2 regions of the Leuconostoc suionicum genome follow, and region 1 is predicted to be linked to the other one. Evidence: predicted binding sites of a transcription regulator. Region 1 holds the regulator's gene; the other holds the start of a gene.

Region 1 (14,630 bases):
TTTTTGAATCAGACTAGCACGATTGAATGGTGAGCCACCCCACAAATCAACTAAAAACAAGACTTGATCGTCATTGTTGAACTTGGCTAGTGCTTCTTGAAAATGTTTATCTAAGTCATCTGGACCTTCATTAGGTAAAAATGTAACAACTTCAACATTTTCTTGTTCACCGAAAATCATTGAACCCGACATCAGTATACCTTTTGCAAAGTCTCCGTGACTGGCAATAATTAGATTAACCATACGGTTATCTCCTTCTCATTAAAATACTTACTATATGATTATAACGGAACAAAACAGTTTTGTAAACGCTTTCAAGTAAGTTTTTTGTTACCGTTTACATATTTAATTATAATCCTAGTTTACAAAAAAGTACAAGCTTTCACCTTTTCTTACATACCTTGTATTTTCTTTTCATAAAATAATTTTTCTAAAAGTAAATTGTGATGAAAACTAATGAAATAATAACTTACAATTTAGCGACATCTTCTAAACTTATCTCACAAATACGTCTTTATTTGTTGTTGTAGGCGTGACAAAACTGCGTATGAGTGTCATATCACCATCTAATCGGTAGTTTTTTGCATCACTCAATACGATAAAACTATCACCTTTTTTGATTTGATCGGCATCGATAAAACCGGACCCTTCAATCACTGTAAACAGTTCATAATGATGAGTTTGTTCAAACAATGATGGACCGCGAACCAACAACTTATCTATGGTAAATTTTGTTGCTACTACCAAACGTTCAATGACAGTTTGATCAACAATCGTTGTATCTTGAATTAAGGTAGGATCTACATGAGGCACAGTCGTAACTGCTAAGGCCTCTTCAATTTGGAGCGGGCGCTTTTCTTTTGTGGTGGCATCAATTCGATCAAAGTCGTAGAATCGATATGTTGTGTCAGAACTCTGCTGTATCTCAAGAGCAATAATGCCAGCCCCTAAAGCGTGAAATGTACCAGAAGCGACATAAAAGAAATCTCCTTTCTGCACTGGAATCGTGCGCAATAACTTGTGCCATTCTTTTTGATCAACCATCTTTTTTAGTTCATCTCGTGTTTTCGCATGATGACCATAATATATTTTAGATCCTGGCTTTGCATCTAAAATATACCAACTTTCTGTTTTGCCAAATTTTTCGTGAGACTGTTCATCATTCGGATGAACCTGAATTGATAGATTTTCATGGGCATCCAAAATTTTCACTAATAGTGGAAATGCTTCATCACGTCCATGACCACCAAACAACTCTGGATGGTTTTGCCAAACGCGACTTAATCCTTGACCTGCTAATTCCCCGTTAATTACAGTAGATTGTCCATTGCTATGGGCAGCAATTGTCCAAGCCTCCCCAGTATGATCACTCGGAATTTTATAATTAAAGGCTTTCAAGGCGCTTCCACCCCACATCTTTTCATGTAACTCTGCTTGTAAATGTAATATCGTCATAATGTAATCGCTTTCATTTTTATTTAAAAAATTTTATTTTAGGTTAAATCCTTTATCTTTAGCATACTGCGTCAATAATGGTGTTGTTTTTTGTTCACGAGTTAACATTCGGGCATTGTTTTCTGTCCAGGAACGTTCAATACCTCGATTCGCGTAATATTCAACCATCACTTTATTATAAACAGTAACTGCCTCTTCTAACTGTGATTGCTTATAGCGATCTTTCATCAAAAAGCCGCTTTCACCAAGTTTTGGCTTAATACCAGGGTTATCCGCCGGATGACCGATTGAAAAGCCCATCACCGCTTTCACATAACGTGGCAAGTTAAGATGCTCTTCGTAAATTTCAAAAGCCCCTAATGCACCAGCCATTGTCACACTGCCCAATCCCAGTGATTCAGCAGCAACCTGAGCCCGTCCGAGAGCAATTCCGGCGCTCACAATACCACCTTCAAGTACTGCGTAGCTCTGTATGTTCTCTTCTGCCTGACGGCGCTGTTCATCGTTTAAGCCTATTAAATCTTTATTGTAGTCAACTGTTACAACAAAATATCTTGCCGCAGTTTCAATATATTTCATGCCTACTTTAGTGGTAATATCGGCTTTTATATCTTGTGACGTAATTTCTACAAAAGTTACTGGTTGGTAATTATTCATATTAGGCCCAGCAGTTGCAGCACGAATAATTTCTGAAACCTGTTGATCAGAGACCATTTCATCTGTAAAGGAACGTATGGACATATGTTGATTAAGCACATCTAAGGTTGGGTTAGACATAGTAAAATCCTTTCATGAAGCCAAATAATATTCATAACTAGATAGTACCATAAAATTATGATAAAATAATAAAATATTAATTGGAGAAATTTATGCAATTCGGGAATTTTCGATTAGGGTTACGTACATTAAAGACTGCTCTAGCCGTTATGCTAATCATCACGTCATTTTATTTTTTTAATCGTCCGCCTTTTGTTGCGTGTTTAGCGGCGGTTTTTGCACTGCGAGAAAGTTGGGATAAAACGCTTAACTTTGCCAAGGTGCGGTTAATTTCCAACACAGTTGGTGGTGCTTTTGCACTATTTTATTTCATTATTCACCAACAAACGCATCAAGCTGCTTGGGTTTCCATGATTCTTTTACCTCTACTTGTTATTGTTGTGATCGTTTTATTGGATGGCTTCAACTACAATAGCGGTGTTATTGGGGCAATGGCTGCCTTATTAATGATCTCATTAAACATTCCAGCTGGCGCAACCATAGTTTATGTCATTGACCGTATTATTGATACTTTCATCGGTGTGGTCATAGCCATCGCGATTAACCGATTTTGGTCACCAAAAAAAGCGACGTGAGCCGCTTTTTTAAATACCTAAATATTGTTCGATTGTCTTCAAAACACCGTCGTTTGTGTTCACATCGACGGCTTTTTTAGTTACTCTTTGTTGCATAAACGGCTCCGCATTAGGCATCACGAACCCATTTTCGTATTTAGTCAACATCTCTAAATCATTACCGTTATCGCCAAATACCATCACTTCACTATCTAAAACATTGTAGTAATCCTGCAAAACTTGTAGCCCTGCTGCCTTATCCACACCTTTTCCTAAAACATCAACAGAGCCAAATCCTGACCCAGTTGCGTGCAATTCGTTGCCAAAAATATTTCTAAGCGCTGATACATGTTGCTGCACTTCATTATTTGGCCACACAAAAGTAATACCCAAAATGTGATCATCAACTTGCATTAATTTTTCAACTTGCTTGACGTTGGGATAAAATTGAAAAACCATTTCCGCAACTTGACCCGTAGCATGGTTAGACACGTATGTGCCTTTATCACCTGTCATGATAATAATGTTTTCCGCTGACTCCGGATTTTTAGCATTCCAGTCAATGACCTTTTCTAATTGATTAGCTGACAAATGTACCGAATACAATTGTTGGTCAAATGTTGATACAACTGCACCATTGGAACCAACAAAATCCATTTCAAAGCCATTATTAATTGTTGGGGCAAACAATTGTTGTAGATTTTTAACTTGGCGCCCTGAAGCCGCAACAAAACGCATATCGCGTGTCTTCATGACTGATAAAACGCGTTCAAATCTAGCTTGACTATATTCGTCATTTGCCGTTAAAAACGTGCCATCCATGTCCGACGCAATTAATTTAATTGACATTCCTTGTCTCCTACTCGTAAATACTATCTTTCAATTGTACCAAAAAAGCGCCGTTAAGCGCTAATTTCATTCAAATTGTTTAAGATATTCTTGATAACCAGATTCATCAATTACCCAATCTAGTTCACCAATATACTCAGCATGGGGATCATGGTAAGCAAATTCATGCTTGAATTTGTACAATCCATCTGAATTATCAAACTCACCGATGCCACCAAAATCGTACTCAACTTTGCTTAATTCAAGTCCCCACTTAAGCATCTCATATTGAATAGCTGCAGGCGCATTATGCTTTCCAAATTCACGATATGAACCAGCGTACATATACCAAATTTCATCACCATAAGAGAAACCAAGGCCACTGGCAATAACTTGATTTTCATAATGGGCTAGATAAACACGGAATAATCCCGTGCCAGCCCATAACTTTTGCATTCGTAAGAAATAGTCAATTGGTCGATGGGTAATACCATGGCTCTTCGCCATCGATACATATGTATCAAACAATGCGCGAATGTCTTCTTCACTATCACCACTTGTAACAGTAACCCCGTCACGAAAAGCACGACGAATATCATTTCTGACTTTCGGCTTAAAATGAAGCATTAACTCTTCTTCATTTGTAATGGGTTTAGCCCCTTCACCACGACCATCATAGTACAAAACAACATTCTTACGTGGTTGAATGTTACCATGCATATGCTCAACTTGTTTGTTTCTTGTTTTAAATCCAGCATCAATATACTTTTGATTTAACGCATCAGAATATGATACCTCAGGATCCATACGTACCAAAAATACATTATCTGGCAAAGCCGTCAATGCTTCATTAATCATTGACTTAATCAAGTCAATATCCTCAACATCAGCTACTGGCCCTCGGCCAACATAAGCTAATAGTTTTCCTGGCACTGCTTCGACGGTTAAAATAGACATAGCGGCATCAATTTTTCCGTCAGTTTCGTGGTAAACGTAAATGTGTCCCCAGTTGGATTTTAACTCTCCCCACAATGGATCCTGTGTTACTTGCCCACGGGGATTTTCACGAACGAATTGCTGGTAATCAGTTACTTTTTTGGAATCATCTAAATTTAAAATAGTCATGTGAAATTATAGTCCTGTCGTAATTGAGCCGTAGTTTTCGATGAAATAAACTAACGTCTGTAATTCATTTGTTAAGTCAACGTTTTGTACACGAACACCTGCCGGAACAGTTACACGCACCGGTGTAAAGTTTAAAATGCCCTTAACGCTCGTTTCTACTAATTGGTCTGTTATTTCTTGTGCTACGCCTTGAGGAACAGTTAGAATCGCGATATTGATGCGTTGTGCTGTCATCTGTTCTTGTAATTCTGCCATAGAATAAATAGGCACACCTGATAAAATTGTACCCGCACGTTTTTCGTCAGCATCAAATGCTGCTGCAATACGCATATTTGATGATTGATGGAAATTGAAATTCAACAGCGCTTGTCCAAGGTTACCAGCACCAATTAAAGCCACATTAATTAAGCTATCTTGGTCCAATACATTGGCAAAAAAATCTAAAAGCGCTTTGACATCATAACCATAGCCACGCTTACCTAGCGCACCAAAATATGAAAAATCTCGACGAATTGTTGCCGCATCGAACTTAATAGCTTCACTCAACTCTGAGGAAGAAATCCGTTCCTTGCCAGCATCATGTAAAAATGTTAGATAACGAAAATATATAGGTAGCCGCTTAGCAGTTGCACGCGGTATTTTAGGTTGTTGAGTCATAATTATCTCCATTAGTTAAACTTGTGAACTTTTGCATAACTAGTATACCATATATAAAAAGGTTTTAGCAAAAGATAGTGATGTTTTCACAATGATGTCAAGATTGTAACAATTCAAAATCTAATCCCGGATCCGTGTTTAAATCTAAATCAGCAAAAATATTTTTCTTGTAATTCCAATAACCTGCAGCACCAATCATTGCCGCATTATCCCCTGTATACTGCATCGGAACGGGGATAAATTCTGTCTTTGGAAAATCGTTTAATAGCATAGTCAATTCTTCACGTAATTGAGAATTTGCGGCGACACCGCCAGCTAATACGAAACTTTTAACGGGAAAATTTTCTAATGCTCGTTTTGTTCGACCAATTAATGCATCAACAACAGCATTTTGAAAGCTAGTCGCCAAATCATCCTGGTTGATTGTTTCCTCTTTTTGATTGGCGTGATGCACATAATTAATTACCGCACTCTTCAAACCAGAAAAACTAAAATCATAGTTATCTTCATGTGCCATGGCAGTTGGAAATTTAATGGTTGGTTGGCCTCTATGAGCCATCTCATCAATTGTCTTCCCAGCAGGATACGGCAAATTTAATAGCCGCCCAACTTTGTCAAAGCTTTCTCCTGCTGCGTCATCACGTGTTTCACCAATGACTTCAAATTGATTTTCTTCACGCATCAATACAAGTTCAGTATGTCCACCAGAAACCATTAATGCCATGGCTGGATATTTAATTGGTTTGTTGAAATTTGCCGCCGCAATATGGCCTGCTAAGTGATTAACTGGAATAACTGGCAAACCATGCGCCAGAGCAAATGTTTTCGCCCCCATTAAGCCTACTAATAAAGAGCCGACTAGTCCCGGTCCATATGTTACAGCAACCGCATCAAGCGCTTTGGGTTCTACATGAGCCGTGTCTAAAGCATCATTTAGTACCCGGGTAATCCATTCAATATGATGTCTACTAGCCACTTCAGGAACAATACCACCAAAGCGTTGATGTGAATTAATTTGAGTAGCCACACTGTTGCTTAGAACAATGTTACCGTCTTCAACAATGGCGACACTTGTTTCATCCGCACTTGATTCAAAGGAAATTATTTTAGTCAATTTTTTTCTCCATCATAATTGCATCATCACCATTTCTATAATATTTTTCACGACGATAATACTCTGTAAATCCCAGTTTTCTATATAATGCTTGGGCGCCTCCATTTTGTGCTGATACTTCAAGCAAAAATCGAGTAACTTGCTTCATATTAAAAATATGTTTAAAAATGTTCTGTGCTACACCTTGTTTTTGATAATCAGGATGTACTGCAACACTAACAATTTCAGCTTCATCAAGTATTGTCGTGACACCAACAAAACCACCATCCCCGATAAAATAAGCTGTCCTGGGACTAGCTAAATCATGTTCAAAAACGCTTTTGGGCCAAGGGGATGATCCAAAAGCAGCATCGGCTATATGCCATATCAAGTCAATATCTTCAGTTGTTGCTCGTCGAATCATCAAAGTGTAGTGCCATCGATACCGCATCTTCGCGATTATCGAGGTAATATCCTTTCTTAATACCTGTTTGCTTATAGCCTAGTCGTTCATACAATGCCAGTGCGCCTATGTTGGACACTCTGGCCTCCAAAGTCATTGATGACACATCGGTTTTTTTGGTAAACAATTTCAGCTCTTGCATGAGCATCGTGCCTAAGCCGCTATTTTGCCACACGGGCAGGACAGCTATATTAGTAATATGCATGTCATGAATGTCAGTGCGTAAAGCAGCACCAGCAAAACCAACAATTTGACCACGTCGTTCAATGACCAAATACAGTCGGACATGGGGACGTGACAGTTCACTCACAAAATCACGTAAAAGCCATGGCGCTGAACCATTATAAACTGCTTCTTCAATTTTTATTAGCATATCGATGTCTGACATCGTAGCTCGCCTTAATAAGAATGTTGTCCCTTGGACATCAACGACTTTTTCGGTATATTTTGGCAAACTATTTAATAAATGCTTTGATTTTCTAAATTTCAAAAACATAGTTTTCTGGTTTATCCTCACCAGGATGAGCAGCAATCCAGTTCAGCTCTGCTTGCGTTTTGCGTAGATAATTTGGATTAAAATCCTGAATATTTTCTGTAGGTGTTTCTTGCAACCCAAGTGTTACAATACCCACCCCATCCGGTAAACTCTCTTCTGGTGACAAAATTTTTGCGCGTTCACCAAAAAGCGTTTGCATTTCATCACTAAATTCTGAGGTATCACCCAAAAAAGTAATTGGTGCGTCCTTTGATTCCAAAAAAGCAAATAGATTTGTAATTGGCTGATGAGATTCAGCAAATATACTCACGCCATTTTGATATACACCAGCAAAAACGTTTCTATTGCGGGCGTTAAATAGTGGTACCACTAGCCCGTCAGCTTTAACTTGTTCCGCTAAAATGGCTAAGCTAGATACACCACATAATTCAGCATCCAAGGTATCGGCTAAAACTTTTGCCACTGTGACACCAATTCTTAATCCCGTAAACGATCCTGGCCCTTGAGCCACAACAACACGATCGATATCTTGTAGTGCCCAATTTTCAGAGGCCACAATATCTCGAATTGCTGGTAACAACTGAATGGAATGGTTACGTGCTACATTGGTAGTGAAAACGTTTTTTACGCTATTATTTTCTGCCAAGCTCACTGTTAGTGGTTGGTTACTTGTATCAAATGCTAAAATCTTCATAAGTTTAATTTTATCACAAATAATAAAACTTGAAGGAGAATTGTTATATTTATTAGTAGTTGTAAAAACGGTTATAAAGCAAAAAAAAACGCCAATGGCGCTTTTTCTAAACATTACTTGGTTGCTTTCTTAACTAACTCAATCACTTCGTCGTTCGTTTCAACGTCCAATGCTTTTTCAGCCAACACTTTCATGTCAGCTGTGTTGAGCTTTTTCATCAAGGAACGAGTTTGCAAAACAGATGGCGCACTCATTGAAAACTCATCTAATCCCATACCCACTAATAGTGGCACTGCCACAGGATCACCAGCCATCTCACCACACATTGCGACAAACTTGCCCTCTTTGTGCGCAGCTGAAATCACAGTATTAATTAATCGTAAGATAGACGGATTATAAGGTTGATACAAATACGCCACACGATCATTTCCACGATCCGCAGCCATTGTATAGGCAATCAAATCATTCGTACCAATAGAGAAGAAATCAACTTCTTTGGCAAATTTATCGGCTAAAATTGCTGCAGCTGGAATTTCTATCATAATACCCAACTTAACTTCACCCGTAGCCACGCCCGCTTTTTCAAGCTTTTCACGTTCTTCAAGGTAAATTTTTCTAGCAGCACGGAATTCGCTTAGTGTTGCAATCATTGGGAACATAATCCATAAGTTGCCAAACGCAGATGCCCGTATCAATGCACGTAATTGCGTGCGAAAAATATCAGTCTGATCCAATGAAATACGAATGGCACGATAACCTAAGAACGGATTCTCTTCTTCAGGTAATTTCCAATAATCAAGATGTTTGTCGCCACCAATATCCATCGTACGAACTGTAACGGGCTTGTCACCCATTTGTTCGACAACAGCCTTGTAAGCCTCAAACTGTTCATCTTCAGTTGGTAAATGATCAGATTCCATATACAAGAATTCTGTTCGATACAAACCAACGCCTTCAGAACCATTGTCTAAAACAGCTTGCATATCTTTTGGTGCGCCAATGTTAGCACCAACGATAAATTCTTTACCATCAGCAGACACTGATTTCTCATCTTTCAATTTAGCCCATTCCGCACGTTGTGCGAAATAATCGGCTGCCTTTTTTTGATAAGTAGCAAGTGTATCGGCATCAGGATTAACAATTACATCACCTGTCAAGCCATCAACAATAACCAAATCACCACTAGAAACTTCAACTGTTGCTTTTTCAGAACCAACCACCGCTGGAATTTCCAATGTACGTGCCATAATTGATGCATGAGCCGTTCGACCACCAAGGTCAGTTAAAATACCTTTTACGAACTGACGATCTAGTTGTGCTGTATCAGAAGGAGTTAAATCCTTTGATACAAGAATTACTTCTTCGTCAATTAATGCTGGATTGGGCAAAGAAATATTCAATAAGTGTGACAAAATGCGCTTCGTTACGTCACGAATATCTGCTGCACGTTCCTGCATATATTCATTATCCGTCATCGCGTCAAACATGCTGATGTACATATCTGTGACTTCTTTGACAGCTTGCTCAGCGTTAACTTTGTCATCTTCTATTTTTTGTTTAATTGCACCAGACATTTCTGGATCAGCCAAAACCATTAGGTGTGCTTCGAATACTTCAGCCTCTGCAGCACCTAAACTTTCGGTTGCCTTTGCCTTTATCAATTTAACATCATCACTAGAAGCCTTCAAAGCATCGTCGACACGTGCTTGTTCAGCCGCCACATTTGTTACTGTTGTCTTCTCAAAAGACAAATCTGGATCAACTAACAAGTAGGCTTTAGCAATTGCTACGCCGTTACTTGCCGCGATTCCTTTGAAGTTTTTCGTCATTTTATTCTGCTAGTCCTTCTGTAGCCATTGCTTCAGCAATTGTTGTCATGGCTGCTTCTTCATCAGCACCCTCAGTCTTGATAGTAACATCGGCTCCTTGACCAACACCTAATGACATTACACCCATGATTGACTTCAAGTTAACATCCTTACCTTGATATGACAAAGTAACATCTGAAGCGAACTTTGAAGCTGCTTGTACTAACAAAGTTGCTGGACGTGCGTGAATACCTGTTTCTGCGATGATATGAAAGTCTTTTGATTGTGCCATGTTTAAAATTCTCCTTTGTGCTGTTAATCAGCTTCTGAATATAGTTTATCAAAGCGCTTACAAAATATCAAGTAGAATATTGCACAAATCACTGTTATATCAAGCACTAAAGCTAGAAATGCCTATTTACCGGCTTTTTCAATGAAAACGTTTTCATTGATTATGTGTTCTCTTTTCTGAAAAATGGTTTGCTCATACTTGAAACAACTAATATCCACAATAAAAAAGCGTTAAACATCATCAGTTCAACGCCTTTTTCTCAATTAACATTTTCATACAGGCCGTTAACAAAGTCTAGCCAGTACTGTGGATTTAGAGGCTCTCCCGTAGCATCTTCCAATACTTTATTAGGGTCTACGGCCCCACCATATTGCCAAATATGCTCCTTCCGCCATTCAAAAATTGGTGAGTAATCGCCCGATTCAAAGATAGCTTTAAAATCTAACGTCTTTGTCATGGTTGCTCTAAATTGAGCTGCATATAAGTGACCGAGTGCATAACTTGGGAAGTACCCAAATGATCCGCCCGCCCAGTGAATGTCCTGTAAAATACCAGTCAAATCATCTGGTACTTCTAAACCAAGATATTCTTTATATTTCTTATTCCAGAGTGCTGGCAAATCACTTATATCAACGTTATCGTTAAAAATTGCTTTTTCAATTTCATAACGAATAATGATGTGCAGTGGATAAGTTAGCGGGTCCGCTTCAGTACGAATCAGTGTGGCTTCAGTTTTTAACCACGCTTGATAAAATTGATCAAAATTAATATCATCAAATGTTGGTGCCACAATTGCTTGTAACTTTGGATATTCAACTGCCCAAAATTCTTTTGATCTTCCAACCATAACTTCATTAAACAACGATTGCGATTCATGAATACTCATGCTGATTGGCAAAACTGAACGTACATCGTCATACTTAGAATCAACATTTTGTTCAAAGAGTCCGTGGCCTGCCTCGTGGAGAATGCCTAGAACTGCCATTTGAAAATTATTTTCGTCCCAACGTGTGGTGATACGAGCATCATCACGATTCAGAGCTTCCATAAATGGATGGATTGTATCATCTAGCCGACCTTTATTTAGGTTGTAACCCAATCTTTGTGCAGCCGCCATAGCATACTTACTTTGTTGTGCCTTAGTGACCTTACGACTTAAGAATTCATCATTCGGTATCGAATCATTGGCCGACAATTTGTGACGCAATGTTGTGATACCATTCTTAACTTGGTCAAATACTGCATCCAATTTTTCGACAGTTAGTCCTGGTTCATATTGATTTAATAAAACATCGTATGGTGTTTTTTCATTTTTTTGCCATAGTGGAATGAATTGCTTCAAATAGCTAATAATTCGTTCCAAATATGGCTGATAAACTTTATAGTCGTTAGCCTCACGCGCTCTTGCCCAAAAGTCTTGTGCTTCCGAAAGTGTTTTCTGAAAAGCAATAAAATCTTGTTCAGGAATATTGCCTGTCATATCAAAATCTTTACGTGCCTTTTGAAGCACAAGATGACCTAGATTATCTAATGATGAATCGTCAGCTTCCAAATCTTCTAATATCTTTTTTCGAGCACTTCCAGTTGAAACTTGGAATAACTTCTCAGCTAGATATGCGTCCATCTCTGCACGAAAATGTCCCGCATCCTTTGGCATCCCCGTCAAAGCATCCCAACCTGAAAGTGCAGCTATTTGTGTCAAAATAGTCTGCTCTTTAACTGAATCAAATAAATCGTGTTGTGTCGTCATATATAGCTCCTATTAGAATATTTTTAGTTAATAATCATTTTATCATTTCATTTGAAGAAATGTGTCATCATTTGTCATTATTTAGAAAACTGTCTTAATTAAAAATAAAAAGGAACTAGACCTGTTAGCAGATTTAGTTCCTTTTATTTTTAGTTTTGAAATTCCTGATTTCCCGCTGCTTTACCTAAACGATTATTAAAGGCCTTACCAATACCAATCGGCGGCATCTTTTGAACGTAAATCGTGGTTATCTGACTATCATCATCGTAAAAACGTAACCCAGCAAATAACTGTTCAGTAGCCGTTTCTAAGGTGTTTCCTAATGACCACGCCTGACGCTTCGTTAATCCCATTTTTTCAATCATATCATCTTGGGCCATTACAACATCATTTGGTGCAAGTACTTGTTTTAAGTCTAAGGCATCTAATTCGTCAAACATTACGACATTTTTGTCTGGGGCATAGTGGCGATATTTCATGCCTGGTGCCTTAGGTGTTACATTGCTCGCAACAGATTCTGTACTAGTTGCATCAATAACTTTCATTTGTAAAACATTTTCAAGTTGTGTTTGAGTCACTGCGCCTGGGCGTAAAATAATCGGTGTCGATATCGACATATCGACAACCGTTGACTCAACACCTACTTGCGTCGGTCCATCATCAACAATTCCGGCAATTTTATTTTGCATATCGTGCCACACATGCTGTGCTGTTGTTGGGGATGGCTTTCCTGATGTATTTGCGCTTGGTCCCACAATTGGTACACCAGCAGCACGAATTAACGTACGTGCCGCGTCGTTAGCAGGTAAGCGAAAAGCAACCGTCTGTAATCCACCGGTCACCAACATGGACACCTTTCCTGGTTTGATAGGTAGGATAATAGTTAACGAACCCGGCCAAAAATGGTCCATCAATCCCCTAGCTTGGTCAGAAATAGTTACAAATTCATCCAACTGTGCAGCGTCTGCTACGGTCATAATCAAAGGATTATCAGCAGGTCGTCCCTTAGCGACAAATACCTTTTTAATTGCTGATTCATTCGTTGCATCGGCTCCCAGTCCGTAAACTGTTTCTGTTGGAAAAGCAACTACTTCGCCTTTTTGAATAAGTCGGCTAGCTTCTTCAATATCATTTTTAGTGGTTTCAAAAATTTTTGTTTTCATTTTTCTACTCGAATCATGCGATCAAGACCTGCAAAATCTTGTCGCAAAGTTATCTTCGCTTTGGGCAATGCCGCTTGTAGTAACTGCTGTACTGCCTTTCCTTGTTTATAACCAATTTCAAAATACGCACGGCCATGTTCAGTTAAATGCGCATCTAATCCACGCGCAAGTTTTTCGTAAATTGCTAAACCATCATTTTCAGCAAATAAAGCTGTATGCGGTTCGAAAGTTAACACACTGTCATCCATCTCATCTTCATCACTATTAGAAATATATGGTGGATTACTAACAATAAGATCAAATTTCAATCCGCTTAATGCACTAAAAACATCGCTTTCAACAAAATGTAGATGTGATAAATTAAAACGTTGTGCATTCATTTCAGCTACCGTCAAAGCATCTTGAGAAATATCTGCGGCAAACCCTTTCACTCGCTGGTTCTCAAGCATTAATGTTTCAATAATTGCCCCACTACCTGTGCCAATATCTAACACAGAAACGGGATGTTTAGCATTACCAGCATCTTTCAAAATCCATTCAACCAGTTGCTCGGTTTCTGGCCGTGGAATCAACACACGTTCATCTACCATAAATTCACGGCCATAAAATGGTGCATGACCTAAAATATATTGTGGCGGCTTATTTTTAACTAATTCTGATACCCATGTGGGCCAAAGTGCCGCTAAAGCTGCCGGCATTTGTCGCGACATATTTGCTCGTAGCATACCATAATTAACATTCAGTGCTCCACTGAGAAGAAAATCAATATTATCCTTAGCATCTTCTGCCGGCATACCAACACTGGTCAGCTCTAAAAGAGCCCATTTTTTGGCCTCAAGCAATGAAATTTTTACTGTGGCTGAATTAACTGGTTTTTGAATGTCGTCCCATTCAAACCATTTTGGTGTGTTTAATTTGCTCGAAAGTACTTTGGAATCTGATTTAGATTTTTTAAACTGATCTGGCGTTTCAAAATGCTTTCCAGTCATTTGTTTAGTTCCGCCAACTTTGCTGTTTGATCTGCAATAACCAATGCATCGATAACCTCACCAAGTTCACCGTTCATAATACGATCCAACTTATTCAGTGTCAGACCAATGCGGTGATCTGTTACACGATTTTGCGGATAGTTGTAGGTTCTGATTCGTTCCGAACGATCACCAGTTCCGACCGCTGATTTCCGCTGTGCTGCATATTCAGATTCATTTTGTTGTGCATAAAAATCATAAACACGACTTGCCAATAACTTTCGGGCCTTATCACGGTTTTTAATTTGCGTTCTCTCTTCTTGCATCTTAACCATAATACCTGTTGGTTTGTGAATTAAGCGAACTGCTGTTGACACCTTATTGACGTTTTGTCCACCAGCACCACCTGAACGGAAAAATTCTTCTTCCAAATCTGATTCATTTAGTTCAAAGTCAATTTCTTCAAATTCTGGCATGACACCAACCGTTGCTGTGGAAGTATGAACA
Region 2 (6,216 bases), 430 kb from region 1:
TCAGGCTCTACCAGAAGTTAGTGGTATTTTTCAAAATTATAATCCCGGTCGTACTAGCCTCGTTTGGGGTGAAGAAACACTTAAGCTTTGGGGTAAAGACTACATCGAAGAAAAGGTGCTCGGGAAAACATTCCAATTGTCACCACGTGCTTTCATGCAGTTAAATCATACGCAAATGTCCGTGGTTTATAATCAAGCCTTGGCAGCACTTGATTTGACGCACGCTGATAAACTAGTCGATGCATATTCTGGTGTAGGTACAATCGGTCTGTCCTTAGCTGACAAGGCTGGCGAAGTTCGTGGTATGGAAATTATCCCCGAGGCAGTTGAAGATGCCAATCAAAATGCTACTTTAAATCATATTAGTAATGCTCACTATGAGGTGGGCACGGCTGAAAAACTGTTCCCTAAGTGGCAAGCAGAAGGATGGATAGCTGATGCATTAGTTGTTGATCCACCACGCACAGGTTTAGACACTGCACTGCGTCGAGAAATTTTGCGCACACAACCTGAAAAGTTCGTGTATATTTCATGTAACGCCTCAACTTTAGCTCGTGATTTGGTTGATTTATCAAAAGCCTACCAAGTTGATTACATCCAAAGTATTGACATGTTCCCTCAAACTGCCCGTTGGGAGGGCGTTGTTAAATTGACAAAACGTCAAAAATAAAAAGACCTTACTTAATTGTAAGGTCTCTTTTTTTAAAACTGGTTTTTCAATAATTGACGAATTTCTGCCAAGCTTGGTTGGCGAGGGTTTCCCGGCGTGCATTGATCATTGTAAACTAAGTCAATCATCTTTTCTAACTTTGCATCAAAGTCATGCTTTGAAACACCGTTGCCAGATAGTGTTTGATTGACACCCACTGATGCAGCCAACTTCTTGATTTCTGCAATCAATACATCGACCAATTCAGCATCCGTTTCACCTTTCAAACCTAAGTAACGTGCAATATCAGCATAATCTTTTTGTGCTGTATAGGTTTCGTAACGTGGATATGGTGTGCGCTTTACATTTCCTGTTACTGCATTAAACTTAATCACATGTGGCATTGCAATAGCGATTGCCATACCGTGAGGTAGTCCGAATTCTCCACCAGTCTTGTGTGCTAGTGAGTGGTTAAGTCCCAAGAAGGCATTCGCAAATGACATGCCAGCCAATGTTGACGCATAGTGCATCTTTGTGCGCGCATTCTGACCTTCCTTAGTTGGGTGTTTAGGATCATAATTGTATGAATTTGTTAAGTTATCAAAAATCAACTTAATAGCTTGTAATGCCCAAGGGCGTGTAAATTCAGAAGCCATTACTGAAACGTATGATTCCAAAGCATGTGACAAAGCATCTAATCCTGACCAAGCTACCGTGTGTTGTGGTACGGTCATAACAAATTCTGGATCAACAATAGCAACTTCCGGTGTCAATTCATAATCGGCTAATGGATACTTTACATGTGTTTCATCATCTGTAATAACGGCAAATGGTGTCACTTCTGATCCAGTACCTGAAGTTGTTGGAATAGCAACCATTTGTGTCAAACGTGCGTGGTAAAACTTAACGATTCGCTTACGAATATCCATAAACTTTTGTTGTAGTTCTAAGAATAGATCTTTAATCGCCTCGTCATCTTCTAGAATGCCTTCATGGCGTGTCGAATATTCGTACAAGAACCGACCAATTTTACCAGCGTCAAGTGCCGAACCACCGCCAAGTAAAATAACTGTATCTGGTTTGAAGTCTGCCATTTGGCGAGCAATCTCAACAGCTTGTGACAATGTTGGGTCAGGCTTAACTGAACCGTAGATATTTGTTTCAACCTGTTCTTGACGTAACTCAAGTTGACCCAGCACTCTACTGACAAATCCGAACTGAACCATACCAGGATCAGCGACAATAAATGCACGGTTTACAGTAGGTAAGTCTTGTAAATAAGTAATGGCGTTGGCTTCGTAATAAACTTCCTTAGGTAAACGAACCCATTGAGGACGATTACGGCGGCGAGCCACGGTCTTAATATTAAGTAAGTCGTATGTTGATAAGTTATGAGACAATGAATTCTTCCCCCATGATCCGGTACCAAGTGTCAACGATGGACGCATAGCATCTGTATAAATATCTCCAACACCACCGATTGAGTCAGGTTGGTTAACCAAAATACGTGATGCACCAATCGCGTCAGCATACTCTTTAACGAATGGATCATCTTGTGAGCCAATTTGAATTGCTGCGTTGTGTCCTGCGCCTTGATAGTTTAATAATGATTGAACAGTCTCAATAGCTTCTTCACGTTTCTCAACTTTATAAATTGAAAGTAATGGCGATAACTTTTCAGAAGATAACGCTTCACCTATGTTCTTCTGATCTAATTCGAACAAAAGTACATCTTTACCATCAGGAATCTTTACGCCAGCTTGTTCAGCAATCCAGCGACCCGACATACCAGCAACAGGGCCAGCAATACCAAATCCCTCTGCGTTAGGCTTAAAGACATAATCAGCAATTTTCTTGTAGTCTTTCTTAGGAACAAGATATGCACCTTGTTCTTGTAACTTAGTTAAAATTTCGTCATAGATTGGTGCTTGGATAACGGCTGAGTTTTCTGTGGCACAAATCATGCCGTTATCAAAACGCTTTGATAACAACAAATCAGACACGGCACGATCTGTGTCAACAGTTGCATCAATATAAACTGCACCGTTTCCAGCTCCAACACCCATTGATGGATTTCCTGACTTTAAAGCTGCATTAACCATTGATGGTCCACCAGTAGCTAAAATTGAAGCAATATGAGGATTTTGTATCAACGCACTTGTTGCATATAGTGATGGCTTTTCAATCCATTGGATAAAGTTTTCCGGTGCGCCTGCTTTAACCGCAGCATCATAAACAATTTGTGCAGCAAGCACTGATGACTTTTGTGCTTGAGGATGGAAAGCAAAGATAATTGTGTTACGCGTTTTTGCTGTCAACATTGATTTGAAAATAGTTGTCGATGTTGGATTTGTAGTTGGAACAATTCCTGCCAGAACACCTAGTGGCGCTGCCAGTTCAACTTTCCCTTGAATCTTATCTTCACTAATGACACCAACCGTTTTATCAAATTTAATAGCGTTGTAAACAGACTCTGATGCAAAACGGTTTTTCGTATCTTTGTCTTCTACAACACCACGACCCGTTTCATCATGAGCAGCGTGGGCTAATAGCAGTGAATTTTCTGAACCAGCTAAAGCCATAGCTGCAACAATTTTATCAACTTGTTCTTGAGAAAATGTTGAAAATTCAGCTAATGCTTTTTGTGATTTTTCTACCAAACCCTCGGTCATTTTCTCAGCTTGTGTCTGTAGTTCCGCTTTTTCTTCAGGTGTCAAAACCTTTTTTGCGGGCTTTTTTGCAATTGCTTCTGCCATAATTTTATGCTCCTTTACTTGCTCATTTATTAACAATATAAGTATATATCATCTCCTTTAAAAAAGCAACTGTATTTAAAAAAGTTTTTAAAACGTTGTTTTAATAGCATTTGGAAGCGCTAACATAAACAAGGAGTAATTGTATAGTAAATCACATGGAGGCCGTTTTGACAACAAAAAAATACCCCAAATTAAATATGTGGGATACTTTTTTATTTATTTTGAATACTTATTAACTAAATACCATACCGCCATCGACAATCAATGTTTGTCCAGTGACATAGTTTGAATCTTCACTTGAAAGGAAAGAAACGACATTAGCAACGTCTTCTGGTTCACTCAAACGTCCCATAGCGATTCCTTCAGAGAATTGTGCCATGCCCCACTCATCGTCTTTGCCAGCATTTACACTAACCTCATGAGCGATATCTTCCATCATTGGTGTTTTAACAATTCCAGGCGCAAATGCATTTACTGTAATACCAAACTCTGCTAATTCTCTAGCTGTTGTTTGTGTAATACCACGAATAGCAAACTTTGTTGATCCATAAGCAGTTAAATTAGCGTTACCTTGAACACCAGCTTGCGATGTTGCATTAATAATTTTGCCACCATGACCAAATTCTTTGAATGCGTCTACTGCTGCCTGAGTTCCCCAAACAATACCATTTACGTTAATGCCCCACGTCCAGTTCATGTCGTCTTCTGTGACAGACATGATTGGTGTCGTAGGAGCAACACCAGCATTATTAACAATTACATCAAAACCGTTAAACTTTTCTTTTGTTTCTTTAACAGCCGCAAAAACTTCATCACGTTTTGCTACGTCAGCCTTAATAGCGATGGCTTCTCCACCATTTCTATTAATTTCATCAGCTACTTTTTGTACTTTTTCAATATGACGTCCAACTAGGGCAACCTTAAACCCATCTTTTGACAATCGTTCTGCGATTGCTTGTCCAATTCCTTGACCAGCTCCAGTTACCAAAGCGACTTTATTTTCTGACATTGTTTTTTTCCTCACAATTTTCTAATGCATATATTCTATACCTTAATTGTGATTTTGTAAACTATCTTTAAAAACCTTTCTTAATGCTATAATAAGAAGATAATCAACTAAGGAAAAAATTACACAATGTACTATATAGATGGTCAATTTTATCAACTGGGATACAAACAAAAAATTAGTTTCTTTTTTATCTCTTTAATCATTAACTCATTTGGTAATGGATTAAGTGTGGCTAGCGCTATGGGTTCGGCCCCATGGACGGCTAGCGCCGCTAACTTAGCTAACACCACTGGATGGCAAATTAGTATCTTTTTAGCTATTACAGCTGTTTCTGTGGCCTTCTTAAATATGTGGTTAGCCATGCGTATCAATTGGTTACGATTATTTGGCAATATTTTCTTCGGTATGGCGTTTAGTATTTTAGTTGGCATATTCGCCAATTACTTTATCTCGCTGGGCATTCGTCAACTTAGTTGGTGGTGGCGTATTCCTCTTGACCTGTTTGGTATTTGGACAATTGGCGTGGCCATTTCTATATACCAGCGTGTCAATTGGATTCTTCACCCCTTAGATGATCTGACGAATATCTTACGCTTTGATTATTTCCGTGGCAATGCTAGTAAAGCTCAAATGAGTAATTTCGCTGTTGCAATTGGTATTTCGATTATTTGTCTCATCATTAGCCATCAAATAGTGGCGCTCGGTATTGGTACTGTCATGTCCTTCCTTTTACAGGGGCGTAATATTGCTTGGGCGGATCGTCATATTTTCAAACGACTTGTTCATGGTGATATCACCGGTGCATCATAATAAAAAAGAAGACAAATTACTTGTCTTCTTTTTTATTATAGTCTTGAGCTGCCCAGTGATTAATTGGCCCAAACTTATGTCCAACAGCAATTTCATGTTCGATCGCTGTTGCCGTCACATCGTGGGCAATGCGAATAGCTGTAGCAATGTCTTTCCCCTTAGCAATTTCAGCGGCAATAGCAGCGCTTAAAGTGTCCCCAGTACCATTGATGTGTGTAGTATCAAAATACGGATGCCTTAACCAAAAATCAGATCCATCCGCGAGAAGAACATAGTCAGCAACCTCATTTTGGTTATCTTGATTATGCCATCCTTTGATAATAACATTTTGGACACCCAGAGATTGAATATCTTTTGCAGCTGCTGCCTGTTGCTGTTCATTATCAATAGTACGTCCTGTTATCAACTGTGCTTCAAAAAAGTTCGGAGTTGCAACTGTTGCAAGGGGTAGAAGTTTTTCTTTTAGTGCCTCAAAGGCCGCTGCCTCTAACAACTGAGCACCATGTTTTGTTGTTATTACCGGATCAACTACTAATGGACCAAAGTCAAACTTTTTATAAGCTTTTACCACCGCTTCAATTAGGCTAGCATCTGATAACATTCCTGTCTTACTAGCACGAACTTTAAAATCGTCAGCAAGAACCTCAAACTGTTTGTCAATAAAGTCTAGCGGTAAGGTTTCCGCAGCATGAATACCGTATGAGTTCCCAGCCACAGCAGCAACTAACACACTCATACCGTATGTTTTTCTAATGAAAAAGGTATGTAAATCTGCTTGCATACCTGCGGATCCATCTGAATCAGAACCTGCTATTGTTAAAACTTGTGGAAATTCATTTACCATATTAAACCCCTACTTTCAAAAAAAACAGCCGAAGCTGTTTAACTAAAAATCTTTTTTGTGGTGTGACTAATAACCTGATTATTCAAAAGGAAATACGAAATACCTACTTGAATGGGAAACATAATTAAATTCTTAATGACACGTGGTG

The links. The regulator Rex, encoded in region 1, represses fermentation and respiration genes when NADH is low (regulators of the CRP and FNR family bind a similar motif). The targets are predictions, from matches to a motif close to TTGTGAANTANTTCACAA.
Region 2: adhE (bifunctional acetaldehyde-CoA/alcohol dehydrogenase) is a predicted target of Rex. The motif match lies at 3,545-3,562, and genes of this name have one in related genera.

What each region holds. Positions count from the first base shown of each region.
Region 1 covers NZ_CP015247.1:1,706,907-1,721,536, forward strand. Annotated here, with positions in the region: gene A6B45_RS08580 (mannose/fructose/sorbose PTS transporter subunit IIA) at 1-243, opposite strand, end outside; gene A6B45_RS08585 (type I phosphomannose isomerase catalytic subunit) at 496-1,455, opposite strand; gene A6B45_RS08590 (nitroreductase family protein) at 1,489-2,232, opposite strand; gene A6B45_RS08595 (FUSC family protein) at 2,325-2,807, shown strand; gene A6B45_RS08600 (HAD-IIB family hydrolase) at 2,817-3,635, opposite strand; gene A6B45_RS08605 (lipid II:glycine glycyltransferase FemX) at 3,702-4,739, opposite strand; gene A6B45_RS08610 (redox-sensing transcriptional repressor Rex) at 4,746-5,396, opposite strand; gene tsaD (tRNA (adenosine(37)-N6)-threonylcarbamoyltransferase complex transferase subunit TsaD) at 5,494-6,510, opposite strand; gene rimI (ribosomal protein S18-alanine N-acetyltransferase) at 6,503-6,913, opposite strand; gene rimI (ribosomal protein S18-alanine N-acetyltransferase) at 6,891-7,448, opposite strand; gene tsaB (tRNA (adenosine(37)-N6)-threonylcarbamoyltransferase complex dimerization subunit type 1 TsaB) at 7,432-8,142, opposite strand; gene ptsP (phosphoenolpyruvate--protein phosphotransferase) at 8,256-9,971, opposite strand; gene A6B45_RS08640 (phosphocarrier protein HPr) at 9,973-10,242, opposite strand; gene A6B45_RS08645 (carboxypeptidase M32) at 10,502-11,992, opposite strand; gene A6B45_RS08650 (L-threonylcarbamoyladenylate synthase) at 12,142-13,155, opposite strand; gene prmC (peptide chain release factor N(5)-glutamine methyltransferase) at 13,152-14,144, opposite strand; gene prfA (peptide chain release factor 1) at 14,141-14,630, opposite strand, start outside.
Region 2 covers NZ_CP015247.1:112,260-118,475, reverse strand. Annotated here, with positions in the region: gene rlmD (23S rRNA (uracil(1939)-C(5))-methyltransferase RlmD) at 1-670, shown strand, start outside; gene adhE (bifunctional acetaldehyde-CoA/alcohol dehydrogenase) at 703-3,405, opposite strand; gene A6B45_RS00645 ((S)-acetoin forming diacetyl reductase) at 3,638-4,414, opposite strand; gene A6B45_RS00640 (hypothetical protein) at 4,541-5,224, shown strand; gene thiD (bifunctional hydroxymethylpyrimidine kinase/phosphomethylpyrimidine kinase) at 5,241-6,068, opposite strand; gene A6B45_RS00630 (folate family ECF transporter S component) at 6,107-6,216, opposite strand, start outside.